One region of the Mesorhizobium sp. B263B2A genome, then DNA from elsewhere that is predicted to be linked to it. Evidence: riboswitches for the same ligand, from Rfam matches in the RefSeq annotation. Region 1 holds a riboswitch; the other holds the start of a gene.
The links. Region 1 has a riboswitch for S-adenosylmethionine ahead of metX (homoserine O-acetyltransferase MetX). Riboswitches for the same ligand answer to the same signal wherever they lie in the genome.
Positions count from the first base shown of each region.

Region 1 (4,414 bases):
ACAATCGCGCGCGAGACGACGAATTGGTGCAGCGCGCGGTTCAAATGCAACACCGTCGCCCTCCAGTCTTCCCGTGAATCAGTCTTCCGCGAATCAGTCCTCCCGGGAATCAATCTTGCGAAGATGGCCAAACCCGGAGCGGAATTGCATACATTCCTTTACGTCAGACGTAATCGCATCGCCGCGGGAGCTTGGGCAGATTGTCCTAGAGACGGAGCATGATCCGAAAACCGCTTCACACCTTTCGGCATCATGCTCTAGCGAGGCCGGCCGATCGGCTTCGATCCGAAGGGAGTAAGATCATGACCGCCTACGCCGTTGCCCATATGCGCCAAGCCACAATGGGTCCGCAGATTGTCGAATATCTGCACAAGATCGATGCCACGCTGGAGCCCTTCGGTGGCCGGTTCCTGGTCCATGGCGGCGATGTCGAGGTGATAGAGAACGACTGGCAAGGCCACCTCATCATCATCGAATTCCCCGACAGGGAGCATGTGCGCGGCTGGTACAATTCGCCGGCCTATCAGGCGATCCTCGCCCTGCGGACCGACAATTCGCAATCCGACGTCATCTTCGTCGACGGTGTCGAACATCCGCACAAGGCCACCGATGTCCTGGACTAGATGCGTGGTGCCTTATCGTTTCAGCAGGAACACCGCCTGCTGGCCGAAGAAGTTCCAGAACCACCAGGGCATCGACAGGCCGATCTTCTGACCGTTGGCGTCGAGCGCGGTTGCCTTTTCCACCGTAGCGCCAAGCTCTTCGCACAGATTGACGAAGTCCCGGATAGTGCAGAAGTGGATGTTGGGTGTGTCGTACCAGGAATAGGGCAGGTCCGAGGTCACCGGCATGCGGCCCTTGACGAACAGTGACAGCCGCACCCGCCAGTGGCCGAAATTGGGGAAGGACACGATCGCCCGGTTGCCGATCCGGAGCAATTCGTCGAGCACCAGCTTCGGGTTGCGGGTGGCCTGCAAGGTCTGCGACAGGACGACGAAGTCAAAGCCCTTGTCGGGATAGAATTCGAGATCCTTGTCGGCATCGCCCTGGATGACCGAGAGGCCGCGCGCCACGCATTCGTTGACGCCACGCTGCGACAATTCAAGCCCGCGGCCGTCGACCTGCTTGGTGTCCTGCAGCAATTCGAGCAGCGAACCGTCGCCCGAACCGACGTCGAGCACCCGCGACTGCGGCGGGATCAGGTTGGCGACGACCTCGAGGTCGACGCGCTGGTTGCCGTTGACGCTCATGATGTCGCCCCTTGCCTGGCGCATGATCCCGATCCGAAAAGTCTGCAACTTTTCGGGGTCATGCGCTGACGCCTGGCACATGATCTCGATCCGAAAAACCTGCAACTTTTCGGGGTCATGCGCTGACGCCTGGCACATGATCTCGATCCGGAAAGTCTGCAACTGTTCGGGATCATGCGCTGAGCCCTCTCGCCCTTGCCGCCGAGCCGATGAAGCCGTTGATGGCGGCGAACAGTTCCGGTTCGTCGAGCAGGAAGGCGTCATGGCCGCGATCGGTCTCGATCTCGACGAAGGATACCGAGGCGCCGGCGGCGTTGAGCGCATGCACGATCGAGCGGCTCTCCTCGGTCGGAAACAGCCAGTCGCTGGTGAAGGACACCAGGCAGAACCGGGTCTTGGTGCCGGCAAAGGCGTCCGCCAACCGGCCGCCATGGTCGGCGGCGAGGTCGAAATAGTCCATCGACCGCGTCATGTAGAGATAGGAATTGGCGTCGAAGCGGTCGACGAAGGTCATGCCCTGGTGTCGCAGATAGCTCTCGATCTGGAAGTCTGCGTCGAAGCCGAAGGTCAGTGCTTCGCGATCCTGCAGGTTGCGGCCGAATTTCCGGTGCAGGGCGGCTTCCGACAGATAGGTGATGTGGGCGGCCATGCGCGCCACCGCCAGACCCTTTTCCGGGCGCTTGCCGTGCTCGAAATATTTGCCGCCATGCCAGTCCGGGTCGGCCATGACGGCTTGCCGGCCGACCTCGTGGAAGGCGATGTTCTGCGAGGAATGGCGCGCGCCAGTGGCGATCGGCAGCGCCGAGAAGACGCGCTCGGGATAGCTCGATGCCCATTCCAGCACCTGCATGCCGCCCATCGAGCCGCCGAGCACGCAGAACAGCTTCTCGATGCCGAAATGGTCGATCAGCATCTGCTGCGCCCGCACCATATCGCGGATGGTGATGATCGGCAGATCGAGCCCATAGGGCTTGCCGGTGGCTGGGTTGGTCGATGCCGGGCCGGTCGAACCCAGGCAGCCGCCGATGACGTTGGAGCAGATGACGAAGAACCGGTTGGTGTCGATGATCCGGCCCGGGCCGATCAGGACTTCCCACCAGCCCGGCTTGCCGGTCACCGGATTGGTGCTGGCGACATGCTGGTCGCCGGTCAGCGCATGGCAGACGAGGATGGCGTTGGAGCGGGCATCATTCAGCGTGCCATAGGTCTGGTAAGCGATCTGGAACGGCGACAGCAGCGTGCCGGCATCGAGCTTGAGCGGCTTGTCGGACCCGAAACGCAACACCGGGCTCGACGGCTTGTCGAACTCGTTGTTGGTCTTTCCTGCGCGCAGAGCGGCCATCAATTCTCTCTTGTTGCACCGTGCTTTCGCGGAAATCGCTGCCGATCTCCGCGTCGCCGATGCGTTCGTCCGGCCGGCAGCGGACAACAAAAAACCGGCATTGCCTTCGCAAAGCCGGTTACGTCACGCAAACGGCCCTTTAGCGAATTGTTTAACGTGGCTGCAAGCCGACCGGCCAAATCACCACGGAACTGTCGCTGTCCTTCTAGAACTCGCCTGGCTCGCCGTCAATGCCGGTCCCGGGCCGGTCCTGAGCCGGTCACTGGGCCGGCAGTTGAGCCGGTTGCTGGGCCGGCCGCCGGCACCAATGGCACCTCTCGACATTGCGGGCCATGGCTTGTATTTCCGCAGCGGCCTCCGGGTGGAGGCGATTTCGACGGATTTTGAAAAAAATGAACCAGATACCGGATCGGGCACGTCCAACGCCGCGCGCGGGCATCATGGACATAGATGCCTACGTGCCCGGCAAGAGCACGGCGCCGGCCGGGGTCGCCAAGGTCTACAAGCTGTCGTCGAACGAGAACCCGCTCGGTCCGTCGCCGAAGGCGATCGAGGCCGCGCGGGAGGTTGCGGGAAAGCTCGACGTCTACCCCGATGGCACGGCGAGGCGGCTGCGCGAGGCGATCGCCGAGGTGCATGGCCTCAACCCGCAGAACATCATCTGCTCCAACGGTTCCGACGAGATCCTTGGCCTGCTGGCGCAGACCTACCTCGCGCCGGGCGACGAGGCCGTGTTCACCGAACACGCCTTCATGGTCTACAAAATCTACATCCAGTCGGCTGGTGCCGCGCCGATCGCGGTCAAGGAGACCGACGAGCGCGCCGACATCGATGCGATACTGGCCGCAATTACGCCGCGCACGAAGATCGTGTTCCTCGCCAATCCGAACAATCCGACCGGCACCTATGTGCCGTTCCAGGAGGTGCGCCGGCTGCATGCCGGCCTGCCGCGCAACGTGCTTCTGGTGCTCGACGCGGCCTATGCCGAATATGTCCGCCGCAACGACTACGAGGCGGGCATCGAGTTGGTCGGCAGTACCGAGAACGTGGTGATGACGCGCACCTTCTCCAAGATCGGCCTCGGCGGGGCGCGGCTCGGCTGGATGTACGGGCCGATGCACATCGTCGATGCGATCAACCGCGTGCGCGGCCCTTTCAACGTCAATGCGACTGCGATCGAGGCCGGCATCGCGGCGATCCGAGACCGTGCCCATGTCGAGCGCAGCGTGGCGCATAACGAGACCTGGCTCGCCTGGCTGAGCCAGGAGATGACCGGACTTGGGCTGCGGGTGACGCCCAGCGTCGGCAATTTCATCCTCATCCATTTTCCCGACGACCAGAAGCATTCCGCGGCGGCGGCCGACGACTACCTGACGGCGCGCGGCTATATTTTGCGGCGCGTTTCCGGCTACGGATTTCCCAACGCGCTGCGCATGACCGTCGGCACCGAAGAGGCCAATCGCGGCGTTGTCGCCGCGCTCACGACATTCCTGAAAAGCTAGAACGCCGAAAAGCCAGAACGCCAAAAAAGCTGGAACGCCCAGAGCTGGAAACACCATGACATCACCGATGTTTGAAAAGATCGCGCTGGTCGGCATCGGCCTGATCGGCTCGTCGCTGGCCCGCGTCATTCGCCGCGAGGGTCTTGCCAGCCATGTCGCCATCTCGACCCGCAGCGCCGCGACACTGGCGCGAGCTGAAGAGCTTGGGCTCGGCTCCTCCTACACCACGGATGCGAAAGAAGCTGTTCGCGACGCCGATCTGGTCATCGTCTCGGTACCCGTCGGCTCATCGGGCGCGGTCGCCGAGGAAATCGCGCCGG
Region 1 is NZ_JAIUIU010000004.1:291,701-296,114, forward strand. It holds gene LB568_RS10645 (DUF1330 domain-containing protein) at 303-623, shown strand; gene metW (methionine biosynthesis protein MetW) at 636-1,250, opposite strand; gene metX (homoserine O-acetyltransferase MetX) at 1,423-2,592, opposite strand; SAM riboswitch at 2,712-2,789, opposite strand; gene hisC (histidinol-phosphate transaminase) at 2,985-4,094, shown strand; gene LB568_RS10665 (prephenate/arogenate dehydrogenase family protein) at 4,150-4,414, shown strand, end outside.

Region 2 (4,414 bases), on a different contig from region 1:
GATCGGCGCGCAGCGCCGAGACGGTTGAGGGGTGCGTGAAGGATCGCCGCCCTTGCCAAGCTGGAACACCCCTCATCCGACCGAGCTTCGCTCGGCCACCTTCTCCCACAGGGGGAGAAGGAAGAGGCAGGAACCTCAATAAATATCGAAGTCGAAATATTTGGCCTGGATCTTCTTGTAGGTGCCGTCGGCGACGATGGCGTCGATGGCCGCGTTGAGCTTGTCGCGCAGTGCGGTGTCGTCGAGGCGCACGGCGATGCCGGCTTGCGTCTCCGTGCCCTTGACGTCTCCAATCATCTTGCAGCAGCCGTCGCTCGCCTTCTTCATCCAGTCCATCAGCACAAACTTGTCCGAGATCACAGCGTCAAGCCGGCCGTTCTGCAGGTCGGTGATCGCTTCCTCCTGGGTCGGGTAGAGTTTTGCCTCCGCGCCTGCCTTGCCATAGACGTCCTGGTCATAGGTGGCCTGCGTGGTCGCAGCCTGGGCGCCGACCGTCTTGCCGGCAAGTGCCGCCGGTTCGGTGGAGGCGATGTCGCTGTCCTTCAAGGCGACCAGGGCGAGCGGCGTCGTATAATATTTGTTGGTGAAGGCGACCTGCTTCTTGCGCTCTTCGGTGATGCTCATCGAGGCGATGATGGCGTCGAACTTCTTGGCCTGCAGGGCGGGGATGATGCCATCCCAGTCCTGGGTGACGATTTCGCACTCGACCTTCATCTGCGCGCACAGCGCATTGGCGATGTCGATGTCGAAGCCGACAACCTTGCCGTCGGAGGTGATGGTGTTGAATGGCGGATAGGCGCCCTCGGTGCCGATTTTCAATTTTTCGGCAGCCTGCGCCGACAGAGAGCCCGCCGCCATCGCCAACATGGCAGCGCCTGCCGCCGATAGGATCCATTTTGAAATCTGCATTTTCTCGTTCCCCTTGAGCGCCGCATCCCGGCGACCGACAAGCCAGCCAAGCATGATGTGCCAGCGCAGGCAAGTATTTTGCCTGGCGGTAATCGGAGCTCAGCGTGCGGCGCGGAAATGCTTGGACAGCTTCAGGCCCTGCGCCTGGTAGTTGGAGCCGAGGTCGGTGCCGTAAAGCGCCTGCGGCCGCTTCAGCATGTGCTCGTAGACCAGCCGGCCGACGATCTGGCCATGATCGAGGATGAACGGCACTTCGTGGCTGCGCACTTCGAGCACCGCCCTGCTGCCGGTGCCGCCGGACGCCGAATGGCCGAAGCCCGGATCGAAGAAGCCAGCATAGTGAACACGGAATTCGCCGACGAGCGGATCGAAGGGCGTCATCTCGGCTGCATAGAGCGGCGGCACATGCACCGCTTCCTGGCTGACGAGGATGTAGAATTCGTCGGGATCGAGCACCAGTTCGCCGGCGCCGCTCTTGTGGATCGGCTCCCAGAAATCGACGACATCCTGCGCGGCGCGCTTGTCGACGTCGACCAGACCGGTGTGATGCTTGCCGCGATAACCGACCAGGCCATCCTTGTCGCCGTTGAGGTCGATCGACAGTGCGATGCCGCCGCCGGAAATGTTCGGTGGTTCGGTGGCGACCAGCATCTCGGCACGGTGCAGTTCATGCAATTCGGCTTCCGAGAGCAGTGCATTGCCGGTGCGGAAGCGGATCTGCGACAGGCGCGAACCGGTGCGCGCGACGATCGGGAAGGTGCGCGGGCTGACTTCCAGATAGAGCGGGCCGTTGTAGCCGGCGGCGATCTTGTCGAACTCGTGGCCGCGGTCGGTCATCACACGGGTGAAGATATCGAGCCGGCCGGTCGAGCTCTTCGGGTTGGCCGAGGCCGAAATGTCCGCCGGCAGCGCCAGGCTTTCGAGCAGCGGCACAATGTAGACGCAGCCGGTTTCCAGCACAGCGCCTTCGGCAAGATTGATCTCGTGCAGCTTCAGGCGATCGAGCTTTTCCGAAACCGTGTGGTTGGGGCCGGGCAGGAAGGAAGCCCGCACCCGCCAGGCCTTGTCGCCGAGCCTGAGATCGAGGCTCGCCGGCTGGATCTGGTCGGCATCGAGCGCGCGCGGCGACTTCAGCGCGCCGGACTGGAACAGCGCCGCAATGTCCTGATCGGGAAGAATGCCTGTCTGCCGCAAGGCTGCGCTCCTGGCCGACGATTTTCTTGTCGCACAAACCTCTTAATGAAGCCGGCAATTGACGCAAGCGTGGGACGGGTCTAAAGGGTCGTTATCCCGTGGTGATTTGGCCGGTCGGCTTGCAGCCACGTTAAACAAGTCGCTAAAGGACCGTTGGCCGCAAGGCCGTATGGACCGGTTGCGACTTTCGCGGCCGGTTTTTTTGTGTCTGGAACAAAGCAATGAGCAACAAGAAGCGCGACTGGAAGCCACAGACAGCCCTCGTTCATGGCGGAACCCTGCGTTCCCAATTCGGCGAGACGTCGGAAGCAATGTACCTCACCCAAGGCTATGTCTACGAGACGGCGCAGGCGGCGGAGGCCCGTTTCAAGGGCGAGGAACCAGGCTTCATCTATTCGCGCTACGCCAATCCGACCGTCGACATGTTCGAAAAGCGCATGTGCGCGCTGGAAGGCGCCGAGGATGCGCGCGCCACGGCGTCGGGCATGGCGGCGGTGACGGCGGCGCTCTTGTGCAGCGTCAAGGCCGGCGACCATATCGTTGCGGCGCGCGCGCTGTTCGGCTCCTGCCGCTGGGTGGTCGAGACGCTGGCGCCGCGATACGGCATCGAAGCGACGCTGGTCGATGGCACCGATATCGCCAACTGGGAGAAGGCGGTCAGGCCCAATACCAAGCTGTTCTTCCTGGAAAGCCCGACCAACCCAACGCTGGAAGTGGTCGACATATCAGCCGTCGCAACACTTGCCAATTCAATCGGTGCGCGGCTCGTCGTCGACAATGTCTTCGCCACGCCGTTGCAGCAGAAGCCGCTGCAGCTCGGCGCCCACATTGTCGTCTATTCGGCCACGAAGCACATCGACGGCCAGGGGCGCTGCCTGGGCGGCGTTATCCTGTCGGACAAGAAGTGGATCGACGAGAACCTGCACGACTATTTCCGCCACACCGGCCCCAGCCTGTCGCCGTTCAATGCCTGGACGCTGCTGAAGGGACTGGAGACGCTGCCGGTGCGCGTGCGCCAGCAGACGGAAAGCGCCGGCAAGATCGCCGATTTCCTCGCCGGGCAGCCGCAGATCGCCCGCGTCATCTATCCCGGCCGCGCCGACCACCCGCAGGCTGATATCGTCAGGAAGCAGATGTCGGGCGGCTCGACGCTGATCTGCCTCGACGTCAAGGGCGGCAAGCAGGCGGCCTTCGCCTTGCAGAACGCGCTGGACATCGTTCTGATCTCGAACAATCTCGGCGATGCCAAGAGCCTGATCACCCATCCGGCGACGACGACGCACAAGAATTTGAGCGACGAGGCCCGGACCGAACTCGGCATCGGGCTAGGTACGCTCAGGCTGTCGGTCGGCCTGGAGGATACCGACGACCTTCTGGAAGACCTCGCGCAGGCGTTGAGGGCAGCCAAATAGGGAAGACAGTCCGGTAGGTCCGTCGAGCAGGCGCGATCAGGCGCTTGACGGCGTCTCCTCCAGTTCGGCCGCCTTGGTGCGGATGGTCATCGCGTTGCCGCGCCAGTCGACAGCGCCGCCGAGCCAGCCACGCGTCCACATCGCCGGCAAGATCAGGTCGCGCACCATGATCGCCGCGACCATGCGCGGCGACAGGTACCAGCCCTTGGACCAGGCCAGCGCGCACTCCGGAAGATAGAAGGCCGCCAACACGGCAAGCGCGGTTGCCCAGAGGCTGAAGCCGGCGCTCGCCGCCGCGACCAGCGCAAGCGCCAGCGGCACCACAGCACCAGTGAGGATTTCGGGCGTGAAGAACAGCGGAAAGGTGACGCGGCGCAAGCGCGCCCAGCGGGCCTGGCGCGACCAGATCTCGCCAAGCCTGCGCCGGCCGAGCGGCTGCTCGAAGGGCGAAGCGACGAGATTGACGCGCAGGCCGAGGCCGTTCACCAGCTTGGTCGCGGCGGCGTCCTCGGCGATCTCGGCCGCCAGCGCGCGAATGCCGCCGCTGGCATCCAGCATCGGCTTGTTCCACAGCATGCTCTTGCCCTGGGCAAAGCCAAGGCCGAGCGCCTCGCCGGCATATTGCCAGCGGGCCTGCAGCGTGTTGAGAAAGGCGCATTCGACCTCGGCCCAAAAACCGTCGGGACGCGAGCCGATTGGCGTCGAGCAGACAAGGCCGGTATCGGCTCGCCACGCCGCCATCAAATGCTGGATGTAGTCCCTGGGCATCAGCACGTTGGAGTCTGCAAGAACGACCCAGTTGTGGCGCGCCGCTTCCCAGCCTTTGACGCAGTTGTTGAGTTTGGGATTGGCGCTGACGCGGTCGTCGCCGATCAAAAGCCGGGCCGGCACTTTGGGAA
Region 2 is NZ_JAIUIU010000041.1:9,577-13,990, reverse strand. It holds gene LB568_RS31880 (ABC transporter substrate-binding protein) at 136-909, opposite strand; gene LB568_RS31875 (2'-deoxycytidine 5'-triphosphate deaminase) at 1,009-2,103, opposite strand; SAM riboswitch at 2,192-2,269, shown strand; gene LB568_RS31870 (O-succinylhomoserine sulfhydrylase) at 2,325-3,515, shown strand; gene LB568_RS31865 (ceramide glucosyltransferase) at 3,552-4,414, opposite strand, start outside.
Region 2: it holds a riboswitch for S-adenosylmethionine, as region 1 does, so the genes downstream of both, LB568_RS31870 (O-succinylhomoserine sulfhydrylase) here and metX (homoserine O-acetyltransferase MetX) in region 1, are expected to answer to the same signal.